DNA from 2 places in the Ruegeria sp. YTSC106 genome. Region 2 is predicted to be linked to the other one. Evidence: riboswitches for the same ligand, from Rfam matches in the RefSeq annotation. Region 2 holds a riboswitch; the other holds the start of a gene.
What was found. A riboswitch is a leader RNA that binds a small molecule or an ion and turns the genes downstream of it on or off. The one in region 2 is predicted to bind cobalamin.

Region 1: linked by a shared signal. The riboswitch ahead of AC2FEB_RS21875 (DUF4198 domain-containing protein) and the one ahead of AC2FEB_RS08030 (DUF1636 family protein) in region 2 are both predicted to bind cobalamin.

What each region holds. Positions count from the first base shown of each region.
Region 1 is NZ_JBXWMI010000025.1:12,488-19,907, forward strand. Features, by position in the region: gene cbiQ (cobalt ECF transporter T component CbiQ) at 1-422, opposite strand, end outside; gene AC2FEB_RS21865 (NikL family nickel/cobalt ECF transporter subunit) at 422-997, opposite strand; gene cbiM (cobalt transporter CbiM) at 994-1,605, opposite strand; gene AC2FEB_RS21875 (DUF4198 domain-containing protein) at 1,612-2,397, opposite strand; cobalamin riboswitch at 2,530-2,728, opposite strand; gene AC2FEB_RS21880 (ROK family transcriptional regulator) at 2,855-3,979, opposite strand; gene AC2FEB_RS21885 (sugar ABC transporter substrate-binding protein) at 4,234-5,253, shown strand; gene AC2FEB_RS21890 (ABC transporter permease) at 5,362-6,435, shown strand; gene AC2FEB_RS21895 (ATP-binding cassette domain-containing protein) at 6,435-7,211, shown strand; gene AC2FEB_RS21900 (nucleoside/nucleotide kinase family protein) at 7,208-7,420, shown strand, end outside.
Region 2 is NZ_JBXWMI010000004.1:292,316-299,735, reverse strand. Features, by position in the region: gene AC2FEB_RS08045 (ferredoxin-like domain-containing protein) at 1-239, opposite strand, end outside; gene cobN (cobaltochelatase subunit CobN) at 236-3,529, opposite strand; gene cobW (cobalamin biosynthesis protein CobW) at 3,535-4,590, opposite strand; gene AC2FEB_RS08030 (DUF1636 family protein) at 4,592-4,966, opposite strand; cobalamin riboswitch at 5,059-5,265, opposite strand; gene AC2FEB_RS08025 (SLC13 family permease) at 5,492-7,348, opposite strand.

The DNA of each region.
Region 1 (7,420 bases), on a different contig from region 2:
AGAGTGACCGGCTCCATCGTGCCAACCAACACCAGCAGGGACAGGATCACGGCATTGGCGGTCAAAGAAATCTGGACCGCTTTCCAGAAGCCTTGCCAGCTTGCCGGGTACCCCCAAAGCGTGAACATCAGATCTCCGGGCATGGAAAAGGGCAGCAGGATCAGCATAAACAGGATGAATCCATCCATCATGGCCATTCGCTTCAACGTCTTTCGCCACGGCAAGCGTGAAATCATCAAAAGCGAAAGAGACACGGTCAACGCCGCGCAAAGCGCAATGAGGGCTGACAGCGCCACGGTAACGACTGCAAAAGCAACTGCCATGACGATCCGCATCCGGGGATCCAGCAGGTTGATCAGACCTTCAGGCCCGTCACCGGCTTCGGCCAGTGTTTTCTCTTGGTGCCCCAGGACGTGTGCCATCAGGCCGCCAGCCTGCGGCGCGCCGCCATGTAAAAGCCCAGACCGAACAGACCAACGATGTACCCGATCCCGCCAAGGATGGTTTGCAGGTCATTCTGTTCGCGATAGGCCGCGATCTCGCGCCTGAGCGGGCGCAACTCGTCACGAACGGCCTTTGCGATAACCTGTCGTTCCTCTTGGCCTAGTGAAGTCGCGGAACCGACAGTCTGGGCCATGGTCGCCGAAGTTGCGCTGTCCGCTTTTTCTGCGACAACACCCATAATCTGCGCGACGTCCTCTGCAGGCATAGTAACCTGGGCCACGTGCCCGGCGCCCAGGTCAGCAAAGAATGTATGCGCCACGGCTGAGTTCGGAGTGTAGATAAAAAACCCGTCTGCATCCGTCACCGTGCGACCCAGCTCTGCCCCATCCGGGCCAGTAACAATGACTTCGGTATCGCTTGCCATATCGCCGCTGGAAAAACCGATCTCACCCTCTATGGCATCACCGGACACAAAAACACCGGCTATGACTTTATGCGCCAGCGCAGGCAAAGGCGCACAGCACAAAGCCAGTGTGATAACCAGATGCTTCATGTGGTCGCTCCTCTGACAAACAGCTCGGGCTTGACTTTGCGCGCCAGCAAAACGGCGAACCCGGTCAAAATCGCTTCGATGGCCATGACAGGTATATGTGCAAAGAAAACAAGCTTGGCAGCGGGCAGGAACTCATCCCCCGACAGTGCCAGTGAAGTCGCGACCATGCCGGTCGTCGCCGCAATGGCAAATGCGCCGCCCAAGCCACCCCAGATCGCACCCTGCAAAGGCGTCCCACGCGCGATCAGACGACCAAACAACAATCCGGCCACCACCGCGGGCAAAGCGATATTGACGGTGTTGATCCCCAACACCGTCAATCCGCCAAAGCCGAAAAAGACCGCCTGCAGCAAAAGCCCGACGAACAAAGCCGGGAATGCGGCCCAGCCAAGCAGCAGTCCAGCCATGCCATTGAGGATCAAATGTACCGATGACGGACCAATGGGTACGTGGATCAACGATGCCACGAAGAAACTGGCTGACAACACTCCGGCAGTGGGGATGCGGTCAAGATCCAGTGACCTGAGGCCCATGGCAATCCCACCCGCAGCGGCGACGGCACCGCCGACCACGACCGGGTTGGAAAGGGCTCCGTCGACGATGTGCATTTGGGTCTACTCCAGATCCCAGGCGCGGATCCAGATGACCGCATCCTGACTAAGTTCTTTACCCTCATGTTCGGTCACTGGACCTGAACCTAGTGCTGCGAAACCCCAGTAACCGGCTTTTGGAACGCCAAACGAAAAGTACCCGTTGTCGTCCGATATGGCGACCACGGCACCACCCGGCATTGGTGACACCTTCGGTGTCGAAGCGGCCGAGCTCTCCATGCCAGGTTCGGCGGCCATGTACTCGATCTCGATCTCAGCACCTGCAACCGGCTGACCATCAGCCATCACACGGCCCGTGAAGGTCGAACCCGCGATGATGTTGGTCGGCTTGTTAAGCGGTATGATCTCGGTCAGCAGACCCACAGGGTTCATCCAGTCGGTCGGCAATGCGTTGCGGTTCAGGAACGCTTTGGTGAACTGCTGGATATAGATGTCTTCGGCTTCCTCATAATAAGGTTGAGGAACCGTCACCAGCACGTAATCGCCCGAACGTTTGACAGGAACACTGCCTTTGAACGCCGCCCCCTCGTTTTCTCCACCGGTGAAGCGGACAGGTTCCAGCGTATCAAGTAAATCAGTTTTTTTGCCGTTGTGGATCACATAGAATTCCTGCGGCTTTTCCATATCCATGACATGACCGTTCTCGAACGGATGCCAGAAGATCAGCTTGACCGGCACATCGCCGGGTTTCTCGATCATGGTGTCGATGGTGTATTCCAAAAGGAAATGCGCATTTGCCATGGCAGGAAGTGCCATCGCGGCAGCGGCTGCACTGAGCAGCTTTTTCATGAACAGTCGTCCTTGTCCCGTCGCGCCAATCCCGGTGCGAAATTCACTTTGACTGCGGGACATCCAACGCCAAATTGCCCTTTCAGGCATCCTGGTCCGACGCACATCCCGTCGCCGATGAGGAGCGCCCCTTATGGGGGCACATGCCCGGCAGGTATCCTGACTTGCGGGTCAAAGCGTCGGACTGGCCTTCCCGGGAAAACCCCAGTGGCGTTTCAGCCCTGCTCGCCGCTTACAGTTGCGGGTGCAGTTGCGGAATTGGGCCTGAGCCCGCACCGCATTCCCTATTGATTCCAGAGCGCACCCCGGAACCGGACATGTCCAGCGGCTTGCCAGACAATCCCAGTCTCCGTCAACGATCAATTGTGATGGCGGTCGAAAAAGTTATGAACCTGGGAAGTCTGGTGTGGTTTGACGTGCTTCGGTAAGCATCAGTGGAAGAAGGGGAAATACACTTCTAGGCTTCTGAAAGATACCTTTCCGACAACGGCAAGCTTGCTGCGCCCAGCGAGCGCGCATCCGGGCCCACGGCCCCCGCCACCACCAAAGGGCGCTCAAGACCGGTCAGGTTAACCTCGGACAGTTTGTTTTCGACCAATTCAACCAAATGCGCCTTGATGTCCGGCGGCATCCAGCCGTCAATCTTTACGCACTCAAAGTCGATTAGACTGCATGATGATACAATCGCATAGGCAATCCCGCTCGCGGTCTTATTCAACCAGTTCTCCAGTTGAGCTTTTGGCACATCCCAATGCTCGGTCGATTCCCATAAAGAATGCGAGGTTGCCCCTGCTGTCGTGATTGCACGCTCGAGCACATAAAGGCTGGCCACGTCAATCAGCGGCTTCACACCGCCAGCGTCATCAGGAACAGGCAAAGGACCGAGCGCGCCTGCATTTCCCCGACCAGAAAAGATCGAGCCATTGAGGACCACCCCGCCGCCAATGAAGAAGCCGACGTAGAAATACAAAAAATCTCTTGGCCCGTCAGCCGGGCCAAAAACCAATTCCGCACCACAGGCCGCTGTCGCGTCATTTTGAAGGAAAATTGGCATATTGCAGCTGAGAGCCAGGTCCGCTTTTAAGTCCGACGCGCGCCACGGGTCCATTTTTTCCTGAGGAACCTGCAAAGCCTTCGCCCAGTCCCACAAGTAAAAGGGCATAGCTATTCCGAGCCCCGCGATCCTGCTTTTGGACTCAGGTGACATGGACGTCATCACTTTCCCAAGGCACTCCCTGGAAAAATCCAAAGTGGCATTCGGCGTTGGATAGTCATAGGTTTGCCTCTCTCGTTGCCGCACATTTCCGACAAAGTCAGTCAAAACCAGTTCGGCACTGCGGCGCCCGACTTTAAGCCCAAAGAAGAACGCACCATCCGGATTAAGGCGCATGGGAACAGAAGGCTGCCCGACTTTCCCGCGAACCGGTTCACCGCGCAGAAGCAACCCATCCTTTTCCAATAGACGCATAATGACGGAAACCGTTTGTGCCGACAGTCCCGTCATGCGCGCGATTTCGGACTTCGCAAGGGCCTGATGGCGCCGGACAAGAGATAACACAAGGCGTTCGTTTCGGGCCCGCATGCCGCTTTGGTTCGTTCCGCGCACCTCTGACCCGTGCGAGCCAATCGAGTTTGTCTGAGATGAATATTCAGGCACGACCACCCCTTTCTTGCTTGAGAATGAGAAAGCCGACCCGCCCTGTCAATAATAAATAAGAGTGAGTTATTTATTGACTCAATATTTGATTCTTGTGATGGTTTCTCATGGGATCAGGTTATTTTTGCCTGATCGCTCTCGTGCCCTCATGGGCATTAGAAAAACTGGGAGGATTATCGATGAAACTTGCAAGACTTGCGGGCGCGACAGCGCTGGCAGCTGCTGCCATGGCTGGCAGTGCAATGGCGGAAGGTGAAACTGTTTGCCTGATCACCAAAACGGACACCAACCCGTTCTTTGTCAAAATGAAGGAGGGCGCGACAGCGAAGGCGGAAGAGCTGGGAATGACGCTGAAAGCCTTTGCGGGCAAGGTCGACGGTGACCATGAAACGCAGGTGCAAGCCATTGAGACCTGCATTCTGGACGGCGCCAAAGGCATTCTGCTGACGGCCTCGGACACATCATCCATCGTTCCGGCTGTGAAGCAGGCGCGGGATGCAGGGGTTCTGGTAATCGCTCTGGATACGCCGCTGGAACCCATTGACTCGGCTGACGCAACGTTCGCCACGGACAATTTCCTTGCCGGGCTGTTGATTGGACAATGGGCCAAAGCCACGCTGGGCGACGCCGCCAACGACGCCAAAATCGCGACACTGGATCTTGCCGTCAGCCAGCCGACAGTGGATGTGCTGCGCAATCAGGGCTTCCTTCAGGGCTTCGGTGTTGATCTGGCAGACCCGAACGTGATCGGCGATGAAGATGACCCCCGTCTGGTCGGGAGTGATGTCACTGCCGGCAACGAAGAAGGAGGTCGCCGCGCGATGGAAAACCTACTGGCCAAGGATCCGACGATCAACGTTGTTCACACCATCAACGAACCTGCGGCGGCAGGCGCTTATGAAGCGCTCAAAGCCATCGGACGTGAAAATGACGTACTCATCGTTTCCGTGGACGGAGGCTGCCCGGGCGTCCAAAACGTTGCTGATGGTGTTATCGGCGCAACGTCGCAGCAATACCCGCTGTTGATGGCATCACTGGGGGTTGAGGCCGTCAAGAAATGGGCGGACGAAGGTGTAAAACCTGAAAACACACCCGGTAAGGATTTCTTTGACACCGGCGTGGCGCTTGTAACGGACAAGGCCGCTGATGGCGTCGAGTCAATCTCGGTCAAAGAAGGCATGGACCTCTGCTGGGGTTGACCTGATCACCCGGAGGGCCGCAGAGGGCGGCCTTCCGCTTTTCAAGCCACCCATTCGCCCGAAAACTTGCTAGAGTCGTCAGTGACCTGACGCTTTGGGGGAACCTTTATGTCCGATACTTCACGACGATCAGACGACTTCGAAGCCGCTGCACAAGGCAGCCCGGAACAGATTGCCGAATTTGACGATCACCACCGCGGGTTTGTCGGAACGGTTCAGCATTTTCTGCATGTGAACCCCTCTCTGGTGCCGTTGATCGTTCTTGTGGCTGCCATCGTCATTTTCGGTGTATTGTTGGGCTCCAAGTTTTTCTCGCCATTTGCGCTGACCCTGATCCTGCAGCAGGTTCAGATTGTCGGGATCGTGGCTGCGGCGCAAAGCCTTGTCATCCTGACGGCAGGTATCGATCTTAGCGTCGGGGCAATCATGGTAATGTCGTCGGTTGTGATGGGTCAGTTCACCTTCCGGTATGGGCTGCCGCCATCGGTCTCGATCATTTGCGGCCTTTTCGTTGGCACAGCAATCGGCGCGGTGAACGGTTATCTTGTCAGCCGCATCAAACTGCCGCCGTTCATCGTGACGCTTGGAATGTGGCAAATCGTTCTCGCGGCAAATTTCCTCTATTCTCAGAACGAAACCATCCGGTCACAGGAGATCGAGGAACATGCCAGCATCCTGCAACTGTTCGGTGCCAAGTTTAACATCGGCGGGGCTGTATTCACCGTCGGCGTGATCTTCATGCTGGTGCTTATCCTCGTGCTTTCCTACGCGCTTCGTCATACCGCCTGGGGAAGGCATGTCTATGCGGTCGGTGATGATCCGGAAGCCGCCGAGCTGTCCGGTGTCAATGTGCATCGCACGCTGATGTCAGTTTACATGCTGTCCGGGCTGATCTGCGCTTTCGCGGGCTGGGCCCTGATTGGTCGCATTGGGTCCGTGTCTCCGACGTCAGGACAGTTGGCAAACATTGAAAGCATAACGGCGGTCGTGATCGGGGGTATATCCTTGTTCGGTGGTCGCGGGTCCATTCTCGGGTCGCTGTTCGGAGCGTTGATCGTCGGCGTCTTCACACTTGGGCTTCGATTGCTGGGCGCTGATGCGCAATGGACGTTCCTGTTGATCGGCATCCTTATCATCGCAGCGGTCGCGGTCGACCAGTGGATCAGAAAGGTGGCAGCCTGATGGAACCTATTCTCAAAGGACGGAACCTTGTGAAGCGCTACGGCAAGGTAACGGCGCTGGATCAGTGCGATTTCGACCTGATGCCGGGCGAAATACTGGCCGTGATCGGCGACAACGGCGCAGGCAAATCAACACTGATCAAGGCGGTATCAGGCGCGGTGGTGCCGGATGAAGGTGAGGTTTGGCTGGAAGGCCAGAAAGTGAACTTTCATTCCCCGATTGACGCGCGCGAAGCCGGTATCGAAACGGTCTACCAGACGCTTGCTATGTCCCCCGCCCTGTCGATTGCGGACAACATCTTCATGGGGCGCGAAATCCGGCGCAAAGGGCCGTTGGGATCATGGTTCCGAATGCTCGACCGTCCGGCGATGGAGAAATTCGCCCGCGACAAATTGAGCGAACTGGGCCTGATGACAATCCAGAATATCAATCAAGCCGTTGAAACTCTGTCCGGGGGTCAGCGCCAGGGTGTTGCCGTGGCGCGGGCCGCGGCGTTCGGCTCGAAGGTCATCATCTTGGACGAGCCAACGGCCGCACTGGGTGTGAAGGAAAGCCGTCGCGTTCTTGAACTGATCCTGGACGTGAAATCGCGTGGCATTCCGATCATCCTGATCAGCCACAATATGCCACATGTTTTTGAGGTCGCCGATCGAATTCACGTGCATCGGCTTGGCAAACGCCTGTGCGTCGTTGATCCCAAGGATTACACGATGTCCGACGCAGTGGCGTTCATGACCGGTGCCAAGGAACCGCCCGCCGAGGATCAGGCCGCGTGACTGGCAAACTTGCCACCCCCAAGGCGCTAGCAAGCAGAATCGCGGATGCCGTTCAAGCTTTGCCGCCGCTGCAAGACCGGCATCTTGTCGCGATAGCCGGGCCACCGGGATCGGGGAAAACGACTGCGGCCAGCCTTGCGACCACAGAGCTCAATCTACGCGGCGTCGCAACCGGCCTGGTTTCCATGGACGGCTTCCATTATGACAAC
Region 2 (7,420 bases):
GCAAGCTCTTTGAGCAGAGGCTGGTGGTCTTCCTCGTCCACGCCCCGCATTTGCAGATTGGCGCGATTGGTCAAATCGATCGAGCCGTTGCCAAAGCGGTCCGCCAGATCGCACAGTCCCAGAGCCTGATCGGCGTCCAGACGCGCCAGCCGGGGCCTGACCCTGACGACCAGACCGTCACCGGACATCATCGGACGATGGGCGCCGGGGCACCAGCCCTGAACAATTGGTGCACTCATCTCAATTTCTCCAAATCGGCCCGGATGGAATTCCGGCGCGTGTTCCAAAGCCCGGCCTCCAGCAGCGCGCGGAACCGGTCCTGCATGGCCTGACGAGCTTTGGGATTGGCCTCTTGCAGGAACGCGTCCACCTCTGCGTTGCCCAGCGTGGCATCGTGGTAGAGGTCAAATAGATGTGCTGCGACCGTGCCGGACAAATGCGCGAATGAGGCCATATGATCCAGCGTCGCTGCGATTTCAGCGGCTCCGCGGAAACCATGGCGTTGCATCCCGGCGATCCAGCCGGGATTGGTGGCGCGGGCATGGACGACACGGCTGATTTCTTCAGGCAAGGTGCGGGCACGAGGATTTTCCGGATTTGTGTTGTCCAGATGGTACAGCTGCGCGGTTCCGCCGGCGATCTTCTTGGCGGCGGCAAAACCCGCTTCGTGTGTGGCATAATCGTTGGCCAGAAGAAGATCGGTTTCGGTCAGGTCCTGCAAGTGGACAAAGCTGTCCGCATTTGCAACGCGTTGGGTGATACCGTCCTTGTCCTGTGATATGTGTTCGCCTTCCAATGCAAAAGAGCTGGCCTCAAGCCACGCTTCACCTGCCTGTGCACGGGCCTCGTCGGTATACACCTCGGAGAGTTCGGTCATGTTGACGCCATAGCTTCCGGGCGCAGGTCCATAGACCCGCGCCACCGGCTCCTGCCCGGCATAGGGGTTCCAGTCCGCCGCCTCATCACGCGCGGCCAATGCGCGAACCGCTTGGCCAAACAAAGCGGACAGCGTCGGGAAAACATCCCGAAACAGGCCCGACACCCGCAAGGTCACGTCCAGGCGCGGGCGGCTCAGGTCAGTGATCGGCAGAACCTCGATGCCGGAAACCCGCTCGGACCCTTTGTCCCATACAGGTTTGACGCCCAGCAGGTGCAAGGCCATGGCAAATTCCTCGCCCGCCGTGCGCATGGTGGCTGACCCCCACAGATCGACGATCAGCCCTTTTGGGTAATCGCCTTCTTCCTGAAGATGGCGTCGCACCAGTTCCTCGGCCAGTTTCACACCCTGCGCATAGGCCGCACGGGTCGGAACCGACCGCGGGTCAGTGGTGTAAAGGTTCCGCCCGGTGGGCAGAACATCTGACCGACCACGATAGGGTGAACCCGAAGGCCCGGCATCGATCCGTTTGCCCCCGAGCGCTTTGATCAGCGCGTCGCGTTCAGCGTGGGCCGACGGGGCCGGATCGAAATTGCCCGTCACCTCGGGCACGCGCCCGAAGATGTGCAGCCCGTCGCCAAACTGGCTTTCCTTGATGTCACAGACAAAGCGGTCGATACGTGTGATCGCTTCGGCGGTGCAGGTTGCCTGATCAAGGCCGAGATCGCTTTCCAAGCCAATGGCCTGCGCTTCATCACGGATATCTTCCTGCAAGCGGTCACGGCGTTTGGGGTCAAGCCCGTCGGCGTTCGAAAACTCATCCAGCAGCGATTCAAGCCGGACCATCCGATCCGGCGTGCCACTTTCCTTCATCGGGGGCGGGATGTGGCCCAGCGTGACCGCTCCAATCCGGCGCTTGGCTTGCGCGGCTTCACCGGGATCATTGACGATAAAGGGATAAATCACCGGCAGATCGCGGATCAGCGCCTCGGGCCAGCAATGAGCAGACAAAGCGACCGATTTTCCGGGCAACCATTCCAGCGTTCCATGTGCCCCGATGTGGATCAGCGCGTTCACGCCCAACCCTTTGCGCAGCCACAAATAGAAGGCGACATAGCTGTGGCGCGGGGTGCGCGAGAGGTCATGATAGTCGTCATCACGCAGCTCGGGCGTGCCGCGTTCGGGTTGCAGCGCGACCAGCGCCTTGCCGCGTCGCAGTGCGGTGAAATAAAAGACCCCATCGGCACAGGCCGGATCATCTTCGGGCGCGCCCCATGCGGTGTGCAGATCGGTGCGCAGGGTCTCGGGCAAATCCGCAAGCGCATCCAGATAATCCTCGAGCGCCCACGAAATCCGTGCGTCCAGAAGAGTGTCGGCAATCGGCTCGCCAGTCGCGATGTCATAGCCTTCTTCGCGAAGATCGGACAGCATCGCTTGGGCCGAGGCCAGCGCGTCAAGGCCAACCGCATGGGCCATCTGCCAGTCTTTGCCGGGATAAGTGGACAGGACCAGCGCGGGAATCTGATCTGCCTTGGGTTTATCGTTCAGTGCAAGCCAGCCCGAGACACGGTCGATGATCGCTTCGATCCGGTCCGGTTCGGGCCGATGTGCAAAGCGCGCGTATTCCAGATGAGGATCGCGTTTGCCGGGTTCCTTGAAAGACGCGACTCCCGCCGAGATCCGCCCATCCACCTCGGGCAGTACCACATGCATGGCCAGATCGGCGGGGGACAGCCCGCGTTCTGCTTCGGCCCACGCTTTGCGGCGCGAGGTGGCGAGAGCGACCTGAAACACAGGCACATCTGCTGCGTCCAGAGGCGATGTTCCCGACGCACCTTTGCCCGAGAAGGCAGTGGCATTGACAATTGCCGATGGTTTCAGCGCAACAACCTGTTCCCGCAACCAGTCGGCGGCCACAGGCGCCTTGAGCGACGGGGCAAACAGGCCCATCGCCTCGAATCCACGGGCCCGCAGGCTGCGGATCAGGGTGGCGATCGGGGCGGTGTCTGCCGAGGTCAGGTAAGCGCGGTAGAAGGTGACGAGGATGCGTTTAGCGTTATCTTCGAACGCGGTTTCCACCGGGATTACGCCGCGACCCGGACACCACGCGCCACATTCGGGCAAGGTCTTGGCGCCCATCACCGGACCGGCATAAAGCCCTGCCGCCAGAGCCATCTGTGCCAGTGCGGCCTGTGCCGCGACCTCGCCGCCGGTATCGCACAGATGCGCCAGCCGCCGCAGGGTCGAGACGGGCAAGGTGGAATAGTCATCCAACCGCGTATCCTCGCGCCCGTCCGCTGGGAGGACGGCCAGAGCGATGCCTTTGGCCTGCGCCAGTGCCAGAACCTGCTGCAGGCCGTAGGACCAGTAGGGCACGCCACCGATCAGACGGATCAGAATGCCCTTGGCGCCCTCGAGCGTCTGCTCGACATAGGTGTCAACGGACAGCGGGTGTTTCAAAGCTGTCAGATTGGCCAGCCGCAGGGTCGGCATTCGCCCATCCGGTCCGCCACCACGATGCCAGCCCGCCGCGAAAGCACCCAGGTCGCTGTCCGAGAAAGACAGCACCACCAGTTCTGCTGGGCTCTGGCCCAGATCGGTCGGGGTCTCGGTTTCCTCGAGCCCGTGGCTTTCGCGGAAGACGACGTGCATGGGTCTTACTCGGCAGCCTCACGCACACCCACGAGGATTTCGCGGATTTCCGCCTCTTTGATGTCGTCATGCTCGGCGATGACGACCAGACGCGAACGGCGCTCTTCGCCGGGTTCCCACGGACGGTCATACTGGTGACGTACCCGCGCACCCACGGCTTGTACCAACAGACGCATGGGCTTTCCCTGAACGGCGGCATACCCTTTGACCCGCAGGATGTTCAGCTCATTGGCGAGGCGTTCGATTTTGGCCACCAGTTGGGTCGGATCGGCTTGCTCGGGCAACTCGACGATGATGCTTTCGAAATCGTCATGCTCGTGATCATGGTGGCCGTCGTGATGCGAAGGGCGGGCGTCCATGTCATCCTCGGCGGCGGCTTCCAAACCCAACACAACGCGAACGTCCACCGCACCTTCGGCCACTTCGACCACGGGCAGGGGACGCGGCGCCTCGGCGGCGATGATCTCGCGTGCTTTTACCACGCCTTCAGGGCCGGCGAGGTCGGGCTTGGTCAGCAGGATGATGTCGGCGCAGGAGATCTGATCCTCGAACACCTCGGACAGGGGCGTTTCGTGGTCGATCGAGTCATCGGCCATGCGCTGGGCATCCACCGCTTCGACATTGGGCGCGAAGCGACCGGCGGCTACAGCCTCGGCATCGGCTAGGGCGATCACGCCATCCACGGTGATTTTCGAGCGGATGTCGGGCCAGTCAAACGCCTTCAGCAATGGTTTGGGAAGCGCCAGTCCCGAGGTTTCGATCAGGATGTGATCCGGGCGCGGTTCCAGAGCCATCAGGGCCTCGATGGTGGGAATGAAATCATCTGCCACGGTGCAGCAGATGCAGCCATTGGCCAGTTCCATGATGTTTTCCGCCGGGCAATCGGGAATGGCGCAGGATTTCAGGATGTCGCCATCGACGCCTACATCGCCGAACTCGTTGACCACGACAGCAAGGCGCTTGCCCTGCGGGTTCTGCATCAGATGACGCACCAAAGTGGTCTTGCCCGAGCCCAGAAAGCCGGTGATCACTGTGACGGGGAGTTTTTCGAGGTTCGACATGTCAGGCTCCAATCGGGGGAATGCGCGAGGCACAGTTTTTTCGGAAATGTTCGGGGCGTTCGCGCCATTTCACCAAACCATCTTCAGTGGCCAGATACTTGGTCGCACCGTCGACAATGACGTCGACATGATCTGTTTCGCTCAGGTTTTCATAGACGAATGTCCAGCGGCCCGGCCCGCCGCGCAATACGATCGAACAACCTTGATCGCAGTTTGACAGGCATTCTACGGCTTTCAGGGTGACACCGTCGGGCAGGTCAGCCTGTTCCAGGGCCTTGTGCAACAAAGCGCCCGGGCGTTGCGCGTCATCTTCGACAGGCAGGCCGCGACGGCAGGTGGTACAGACCAGCAACTCGACTGGTGTGGTCTCGGTCATGTCTCTCATCCCCCCAAATCCTCTTCGCGGGGGACGGGGTTTCATGCGGGCCACGATTGGTCACGGACCCGACACCGGAACACCCCGCCCGGTTTCAACTTCGGTTGTTGGCAGGTCTCCCGGCTTGCGGATGCCAGAGGAGGGCCTCTGTCGGATGTCCCGCCTTCCCGGCCTTTGGGCCAGTGGCATTGGGCATCCTCTCCGTTCACGGTCGCGGGGGCGGCTGCGTTTGGCGGCATGACCGTTGACGCATTCCCTTTTCATCGGCTGTCACCGACACCAACGAAAGGGACATGCGGCACCGCTGGCCTGCTTGTCAAGCGAGTCGCGCGTAACAATGATGCGGAGGAGTAGAAAGCGACCTGTGGGCGTCGATGGGCGGCATGTCGTGCGGGGTACAGCCTGAGATGAGCCCGGCGACGAACGGTATCTCTGCCAGGGTCGTACACTGTGGTGAGCGGGTGCCTGGACAGAACCTGTCACGATGGTGGGAAAAGACCGCCGAACACCCCGGATCCTCTCGCGCTAGTAAATGACGTTGATCATGAGCAGAGAGACGACCAGAAACAGCACAGTCATGATCCCGCCGGAACGCACGAAATCCATCACCTTGTATCCTGCCGGACCCATAATCAATGCGTTTACCTGATGGGTTGGGATGATGAAGCTGTTCGATGTGGAAATGGCGACGGTCAGTGCAAAAACCGATGGATTCCCACCAGCCGCTATCGCAATCGATACCGCCAAAGGCACCAGCAGGACAGTGGCCCCGACATTTGACATGACCAGAGAAAAAGCAGTCGCCAGAACAGCGATTCCGGTTTGCAGCGACCAGAGCGGCCAGCCGTCCAGAATTATCATGATCTGCTGGGCGATCCACGCAGCCGTGCCTGTGTTCTGTACAGCTTGTCCCAAAGGTATGAGGCAGGCGAGCAGGAATACGGTGTTCCACCCGACCGCGCGGTATGCCTCATCCACGCTGAGCACACGGGTCAACATCATGCCTACCGCTCCGGTAAGAAGGCAGAGCGAAAGCCGGACGTCCGTGAACAGGATCAATGACAGCGAAATGGCGAAAAATGCCAGGGCCCAGCCGACTTTTTGCGGCCTCAGTTCGTCCTGGGGGAAGTCCGTTGTCACAACGACGAAGTCCGGGTCGCGCTTGATCCGCATCAGGTTGTCCCATCTGGTATGCGCCACGAGCATGTCACCGGCCTGAAACTTTTCGAGCCCGATCTGAGTGGATTCGTGATCCTCGGTCTCGACATGGCTCAGCGTCTCTTCGCCGCGGTGAATGGCCAGCAGCGACATGCCATAGGTCTTGCGGAACAAAAGCTCGCGGGGGCATTTGCCGATCAGCTTGCTGTCTGGCGTGACGACCACCTCGGCCACGCCTGCATTGGTGGGGGCGAACTCTTCGACAAAAATGTCCAAATCCGGAAGAACGGTAAGCCCGTATTTCTTGGCGAACGTCTCGACCTCCCAACGGCGGCCGACGATGGCCAGCCGACACGGGGCCGCAATTTCGGCTGTCAAAACCTGAACCATCGAGGTTTTGCCGCGATAGAAGGTGGAAATGATGTACAGGTGGTTTTCGTGGTTGATGTCGGCCAGAATCTCTCCGACCAAGGGGCTGTCCTCGGGCACTACGACTTCGAACACGTCGGCTTTGAGGCCATAGACCCTTTGCAGGTATTCCTGTGTCCCTTGTCCGGTGCCCGTATTGTCAGGCCCTTCAGCCACGGGCAAAACCCAGCGTCCCAACAGCAAAAAGTAACCAATTCCCGTCAGGATCAGAACTGCACCGATCGGTGTGACCGAGAACAGGCTGAAGGGCTCCATTTTCTGAGAGGCCGGCAAACTGTCATTTGCCGTCAGGATCAGATCGTTCAGCAGGATAAGTGGAGACGACCCGACCATCGTCATTGTGCCACCCAAAATGGCGCAGAATCCCATCGGCATCAGCAGGCGTGACAGCGGTATACCTGACCGCGAAGAAATACGGCTGACAACGGGAAGAAACAGAGCAGCGGCGCCGACATTCTGCATGAACGAAGAAATGACGCCAACGGTTCCTGAGATGATTGGAACAACCCTGCCTTCCGATTTGCCACCATATTTGAGGATAACGGCAGCAACCTTGTTCATGATCCCCGTCTTGTCCAGACCAGCACCGACGATCATTACCGCAATGATCGAGATGACGGCATTGGATGCGAAGCCGTCGAACAGAAGGGTTACATCCGCCAGATTTCCCAGCCCGGGCGCGTAGCTGAGCAAGCCTATGAGAACCAGAACCAATATGGCGGAAAGGTCGATCCTGATGATCTCGGAGACGAACAAAAAAACGGTGAAAGCCAGAAGGGTACAAACGACCCCCATCTCAAAGGTAAAGGCAATGTGTTCCACAATACGTCCAGAACTTTTTCTTTGTTAGATTCCTAGTTCATCCTT